DNA from 3 places in the Apilactobacillus micheneri genome. Region 3 is predicted to be linked to each of the others. Evidence: predicted binding sites of a transcription regulator. Region 3 holds the regulator's gene; each other region holds the start of a gene.

Region 1 (2,281 bases), on a different contig from region 3:
GCTTTATGCAGGCCCATGCTGCTTCAGCTGTTAGCAATTATGATGGTTATTGGTTGGCTGCTTATCAAAACCAAGAACCAAGTAGAGAACATGTTTTATGGCAATTCTCTAGTAATTTTTATTCAAATTCTTTAGGTCAAAGAATTGATGCTAATTTATTAACTTCGAAAGATGCTAATTGGTTTATTGGTAATAGTTCCGATAATAGTTCGCAACTTCAACCAGCTGATGACAATCAAAATAATGATGATCAATCACAAGCTAATGATAATTCATCAAACCAAGATCAAAACAACAATTCAGATCAACCACAACAACAAACAAGAAATACACAATATGTTCAACAAAATAAAACTATGACTGTTAAGGATGGTTATAATTATAAATTTTATAATCATGTTCCTGGTGATAATAAATTTATCGGTAAAACTTATGCGCTTTCCAGTGTAAGTGAGAATACTCGTAAACGTATGTATATCAATTCCATCGCAACTATTAATGGAAGAACGTACTACCGTATGTATTCTAATGGTCATGCTATGGGTTGGGTGAATACGAACGCATTAGTTCCTAACGTTAAGTATTCTAAATATTCAACTACTAAAGTAATGAAAAAGAATCCCAAAGTAGCTTTCCATAATCATGTTAACAATAGTGGTTTTGCTAGCACTATCACTACTGCTAATGGTTCTGATTATGCTAATAAGAAAATGACTATTACTCGTCGTGCTAACAAAGATGGCTGGCATAGTTATTATTATCAAGCTTATTATCAAGGCAAGCTAGTTGGTTGGATTTATCAAAGTGCATTTAAATAATATTTATTAAAGTAGTAATTTAATTACTACTTTTTTTACTATCATAAATGCTTTTATATCAACGTTTATACATGTTTTTTTAGCACTCTAATGAAAAGAGTGCTACTTTTCTCTTGACTATCTGACCATTACTGACTAATATAGAAACTGTTGATAAGGAAATAACAAATCAACAAATAATAAAGACTTTTGAAAGGGGTTTTTGATTATGGCTAACGAATTAAGAAATAGTGATTTAGGTGTATTCGAACCAACTGATGATTTCTTTGGTGACTTTGGTAAGAATTTCTTCAATTCAATTGCTAGTAATCAAATGAAAACTGACGTTACTGAAAATAAAGATAATTACGTAGTAACCTCTGAATTACCTGGATTTAAAAAAGATAATATTCATATTGATTACGAAAATGATAATTTAAATATTCGTGCAACCCATGATTTGAAGAAAGAAAATAATGACAAAACAGGACGTGTCATTAGAAAAGAACGTACAGCTCGTAATACTTCACGTTCATTCTACCTACCTGATGTTGAAAATGATCAAATTTCAGCATCATATGATGGCGGAATCTTGAAGATTACATTGCCAAAAGAAGCAAAAGATAATAATAAACACAAGATTAATATCGACTAATTTTAAATTAAATAATATAAAAATATAGGGGGATTGTATTATGGCTAATGAATTAAGAAATGGTGCTTTTGATATGTTAGATCCAATGGAAAGTTTCTTTGGTGACTTTGGTAAGAATTTTACTAATACTTCTAAGATGAAGACTGATGTTATTGAAAATGACAACAATTTTGAAGTAAATGCTGAATTACCTGGTTTCAAGAAGAATGACATTGACTTAGATTATCGTAATGATACTTTAAGTATTCATGCTGTTCATGATTTGAATAAAGAACAAAAGGATAAGGATGGACAATTAATTAGAAGTGAACGTTCATCTAGTAATGTTAGTCGTGCATTTTACCTACCTAATGTTGAAAGTGATAAAATTTCAGCATCATATGATGGTGGCATCTTAAAGATTACATTACCAAAAGAAGCAAAAGATAAAGCAAAACATGAAATTAACATTGATTAATTGCTAAATAAGAAAAGACCCGGGACTTTGTGCTCGGGTCTTTTTTTGTACTATAATTATTATGTATCATTATTTTTATAGGAGGGATATTAGATGAAAATAAATCAATTAATTTTTGCATCAAAATTGATGTTTCTTGTTATTTTTTGTTTATGTTTAGTCTATTTTCTTCCTTTAAATGCTAATGCTGATGGTAGTGATGCGGGTAATTATTATAATTTTAATGATGGCAAATTTACTAGTAAACTTCCTTATTTTTTTGGACCTTCACAATATTTAACTAATAAGTATAATTATTTTAATCCAAATAAATATAATGTTGGTCCTGAAATCAATAGCAATAGATTTTCTTACTATCCTTATACCATCTTA
Region 2 (2,281 bases), on a different contig from region 3:
TTTCTACGATCACCAAAACCAGGAGCTTTAACGGCAACAACGTTAAATGTTCCACGCATCTTGTTTAATACAAGTGTTGGCAAAGCTTCACCGCCAATATCATCAGCAATAATCAATAATGAACGACCTTGTTCAACAACTGCTTGTAATACCGGTAAGATTTCTTGGATGTTATTAATCTTTTTATCTGTTACCAAAATATATGGATTATCTAAATCAGCTTCCATTTTTTCGTTATCAGTAACCATATATTGAGACATGTATCCGCGATCAAATTGCATTCCTTCAACAACATCCATAGTAGTGTTAACACCACGAGAATCTTCAACAGTAATAACCCCATCATTACCTACTTTTTCCATAGCATCTGCAATTAAGTTACCTACTTCAGGATTATCTGCAGAAATTGAAGCAATTTGAGCAATATCATTTTTATTTTTAACTTCATGTGACATGCTATGTAACTTATCTACAGCAACCTTAGTAGCTTTTTCAATTCCACGACGAATACCAACTGGATTAGCACCAGCAGTAACGTTTTTCATTCCTTCATTGACGATAGCTTGGGTTAAAACAGTAGCAGTAGTAGTACCATCACCAGCAATATCATCAGTCTTTGAAGCAACTTCAGAAACTAATTTAGCTCCCATGTTTTCAAAATGATTTTGTAAATCAATTGATTTAGCAATGGTTACACCATCATTAGTAATGTTAGGATTACCAGCTGATTCTTCCAAAACAACATTACGACCCTTTGGTCCTAAAGTTGTTTTTACAGTATTGGCTAATTTATCAACACCTCTTAGCATTGAATTTCTAGCATCTTCAGAAAATTTTACTTCTTTAGCCATAAATACTTCACCTCATTAAATTTTTAATAATTAATTTATTAATCAATAATCGCAACAATGTCCTTATCATGCAAAATTAAGTAAGATTTTCCATCATAGTCAACTGAAGTTCCAGCATATTTATCAAACAGTACTTTATCCCCAGCTTTAACAGATGGTTCTAATGTTTTGCCATTATCTAGAATACGTCCAGATCCAACAGCAATAACTTTTCCAGTTTGTGGTTTTTCTTTAGCATTATTAGCTAAAACAATGCCACCAACCGTCTTTTCTTCTTCATTTTGTGTTTCAATAACAACACGATCACCTAATGGTTTTAACATTGTTACTATCCCTCCAATTAACATTTAATAATCGTTAGCACTTAATATAAAAGAGTGCTAATTACAATTATTAATATATTATGTTTTATGATTAAATGCAAGAAAGATGCTTAATAAAAAAGTACCTTCATAATTTATGAAAGTACTTGGAAATTAGTATTTATTTTTAATTATCATAATGTTCAATAAAGTAAATAAGTGTTTGTAATTCATTTGTTAAATCTACATTTTGTACTCTGACATTTTTAGGAGCTGACAATCTTTTAGAAGTGAAATTCATAATTCCCTTAGCTCCACCAGCAATCGCTTGATCACAAATTTTTTGAGCTACTCCTGTTGGAACTGTTAAAATAACAACTTCAATTTGTTGTTCACTTAATTGTTTTTCAAGATCATTAACATCATATACTGGTACACCACTTTGAACAGTATTAATCATATTATCATGAATATCAAATGCTGCAGAAATTCTCACATTACTATCTTTGTGAAAATTAAAATGCAATAATGCTTGGCCTAAGTTACCTAATCCTACCAATGCTGCATTTGTTAAATGATCTTGATTTAAAATCTTTTTAAAGAAATCTAATAAGTCATCAACATCGTATCCATAGCCACGTTTACCAAGGGCACCGAAATAAGAAAGATCTCTTCTAATTGTTGCTGAATCAACTTGAACTGCATCGGCAAAAGTACTTGAAGAAATACGCTTAACTTTCGCACCATGCAATCCACTAAGATATCGATAATACATAGGCAATCTTTTTGCTGTTGCCCTAGGAATTTTCATGTCCATTGCCTCCTCTTGAGTTTTACACATAACGAACTATAATTTTAACACAAAAATATTGATTGTGAAATGCTTTTCAATCTTTTATAGTTGTATAATTTTAATAATATATACGTTATGTGCTAAAATGACTAGTATTGTTATATTTATAATCACTTACAGGAGGTGAATAGTTTGATTATTTTACAAGCTAATAAGTTAACAAAACGTTTTGGTGGAGAAGATCTTTTCACAAATGTAAATATGAGCATTCCAGAAAATGGTAAAGTTGGCTTAGTGGGTCGTAACGGTGCTGGTAAATCAACATTAGTAAAGAT
Region 3 (2,281 bases):
CATTTGGAGATAAGAACCCAATTACAGTTGAAATTAATATTTTAGATTTTGATCATAACATTTATGGAGAAAATGTATCTATAGATTGGTTATATCGAATCCGTGGTGAAGTTAAATTTGATGGAGTTGATACCTTGATTAATCAGCTATCGATGGATGAAAAATTCACTAGAGATTTTTTTAATAAAAAACGAGGGTAGTTTTCTTGACTTATATATGATGCTTTGTTAAATTATATATTGTAGTTAGCACTTAGTTAATAAGACTGCTAAGAGTGCTAACTATTAAAGGAGTGATTGATATATGCTCAGCGAAAGGCAAAAAACCGTTTTAGAAGTAATCGTTAGTGATTATACAAAATCTGGTGTACCTGTCGGTTCCAAAGCATTATCGAATCAACTACCCATACATGTCAGTTCAGCTACCGTAAGAAATGATATGGCTTATCTTGAAAAGGTTGGTTTAATTTCCAAAACGCATTCTTCTTCTGGAAGAATTCCATCTATTGAAGGATATCGATATTATGTCGATAATTTACTTAATCCTAATCCTATTGATAATAGTGATATTAGAATTATTAAAACAGCATTAGGTGGTAATTTTGGAAAGATAGATGAGATTGTTGAGCAATCTGCTAATATCTTATCGAATTTAACAAATTATACTGCTTTAGCTTTAAAACCTGAGCAGCAAGTAAGCCGTAGATTAAGAAGCTTTCATTTAGTTCCTCTTGGCAATAGACAGGTAATGGCAATTTTAATTACTGATAGTCAAGACGTCATTAATCAAATTTTTCATATTTCTGATGATATTAATGGTGAACAATTAGATGCCGTTGTGAGGTTAATCAATGATAAAATGGTTGGCAAATCTTTATCAGATATTTTAAAATCATTATTGAAAGGTGATTTTACTAAAGAAATTGTTAAGTATATCAATAATCCAAAAGGAATATTGGCTACGCTTAATAATATATTAACCGAAGCTTCTAAAAATCAATTCTATATCGGCGGTGAATTGAATTTGTTAAGTTTTACTGATAATAATGATATCAGTTATCTAAAGCCAATATACTCATTATTGAATGATACTGATGATATTTCTCAATTTATAAATAATTCTGGGAAATCAATTTCAGTGAAAATAGGTCCTGAAATAAGCAATAGTTTATTAAAAGACTATAGTGTTATTACTGGGACTTATGATGTTGGTGAATATGGTAAAGGAGTAGTTGCTGTATTAGGTCCTACTAGAATGCCATATTCAAGAATTATTGGAATAGTAGAAAGCTTCCGAGACGAATTATCAAAGAAACTATTAAACTATTATAATAAATATGATCAGTAAAGGGAGGTATTCACTTGTCAAATAAAGACGAAAAGAAAGACTTAAAGCAATCTGACTCTAAAAAAGATGTATCCAAAAAGGAAGCTAAAGCTGCCAAAAAAGATGCAAAAAAGGAAAAGAAAGATGCTAATCAAGCTAAAATAGAAAAGCTTGAACAAAAAGTGGATGAAGTTTCTGATCAATATTTGAGAGCAGAAGCCGAAATGCAAAATATGCAAACTCGTTTCAAACGTGAACGTGCTGATATTTATAAATATGATGGTCAAAAATTGGCCACAAGTATTTTGCCAGTAGTTGATAACTTAGAACGTGCTTTAAGTACTGAAGTTACTGATGATGCTGGAAAACAACTTAAACAAGGTGTTGAATTAGTTCTTAGTCATATGAATAAGGCTTTGTCTGAAAATGGTATTGAGGAAATTGATGCTGAAGGACAAAAGTTTGATCCAACACTTTGTCAAGCTGTCCAAACTGTTGATGCAGATGACAATCATCCTGCAGATACAGTTGTAGAAGTTTTACAAAAGGGCTACAAACTAGCTGATCGAGTAATTAGACCAAGTATGGTTGTAGTTGCACAATAATAAACAAAAAGGGGAAAGATAATTATGGCAAGTAATAAGATTATCGGAATTGATTTAGGAACAACTAACTCAGCCGTTGCTGTTCTTGAAGGTAAAGAACCAAAAATCATTACAAATCCAGAAGGATCACGTACTACACCATCTGTAGTTGCATTTAAAGATGGCGAAACACAAATTGGTGAAGTTGCAAAGCGTCAAATGATCACTAACCCTAACACTATTTCATCAATTAAGAGTCACATGGGTGAAGAAGGGTACACTGTTGATGTTGACGGTAAGAAATATACACCACAACAAATTTCAGCAATGATCTTACAATACATTAAAGGATTCGCCGAAGATTACTTAGG

Evidence for each region. Region 3 encodes HrcA, which represses chaperone genes, less so after heat shock. Its sites were predicted from a motif close to TTAGCACTCNNNNNNNNNGAGTGCTAA; they were not measured.
Region 1: the regulator HrcA is predicted to act here: its motif matches at 898-924, upstream of DY123_RS01755 (Hsp20/alpha crystallin family protein).
Region 2: the regulator HrcA is predicted to act here: its motif matches at 1,209-1,235, upstream of groES (co-chaperone GroES).

The regions. Positions count from the first base shown of each region.
Region 1 covers NZ_QUBI01000001.1:342,289-344,569, reverse strand. Annotated here, with positions in the region: gene DY123_RS01760 (GH25 family lysozyme) at 1-818, shown strand, start outside; gene DY123_RS01755 (Hsp20/alpha crystallin family protein) at 1,027-1,452, shown strand; gene DY123_RS01750 (Hsp20/alpha crystallin family protein) at 1,493-1,909, shown strand; gene DY123_RS01745 (hypothetical protein) at 2,003-2,281, shown strand, end outside.
Region 2 covers NZ_QUBI01000006.1:40,552-42,832, forward strand. Annotated here, with positions in the region: gene groL (chaperonin GroEL) at 1-851, opposite strand, end outside; gene groES (co-chaperone GroES) at 890-1,174, opposite strand; gene DY123_RS06540 (redox-sensing transcriptional repressor Rex) at 1,341-1,970, opposite strand; gene DY123_RS06545 (ABC transporter ATP-binding protein) at 2,139-2,281, shown strand, end outside.
Region 3 covers NZ_QUBI01000002.1:252,969-255,249, reverse strand. Annotated here, with positions in the region: gene ribF (riboflavin biosynthesis protein RibF) at 1-200, shown strand, start outside; gene hrcA (heat-inducible transcriptional repressor HrcA) at 304-1,347, shown strand; gene grpE (nucleotide exchange factor GrpE) at 1,362-1,931, shown strand; gene dnaK (molecular chaperone DnaK) at 1,956-2,281, shown strand, end outside.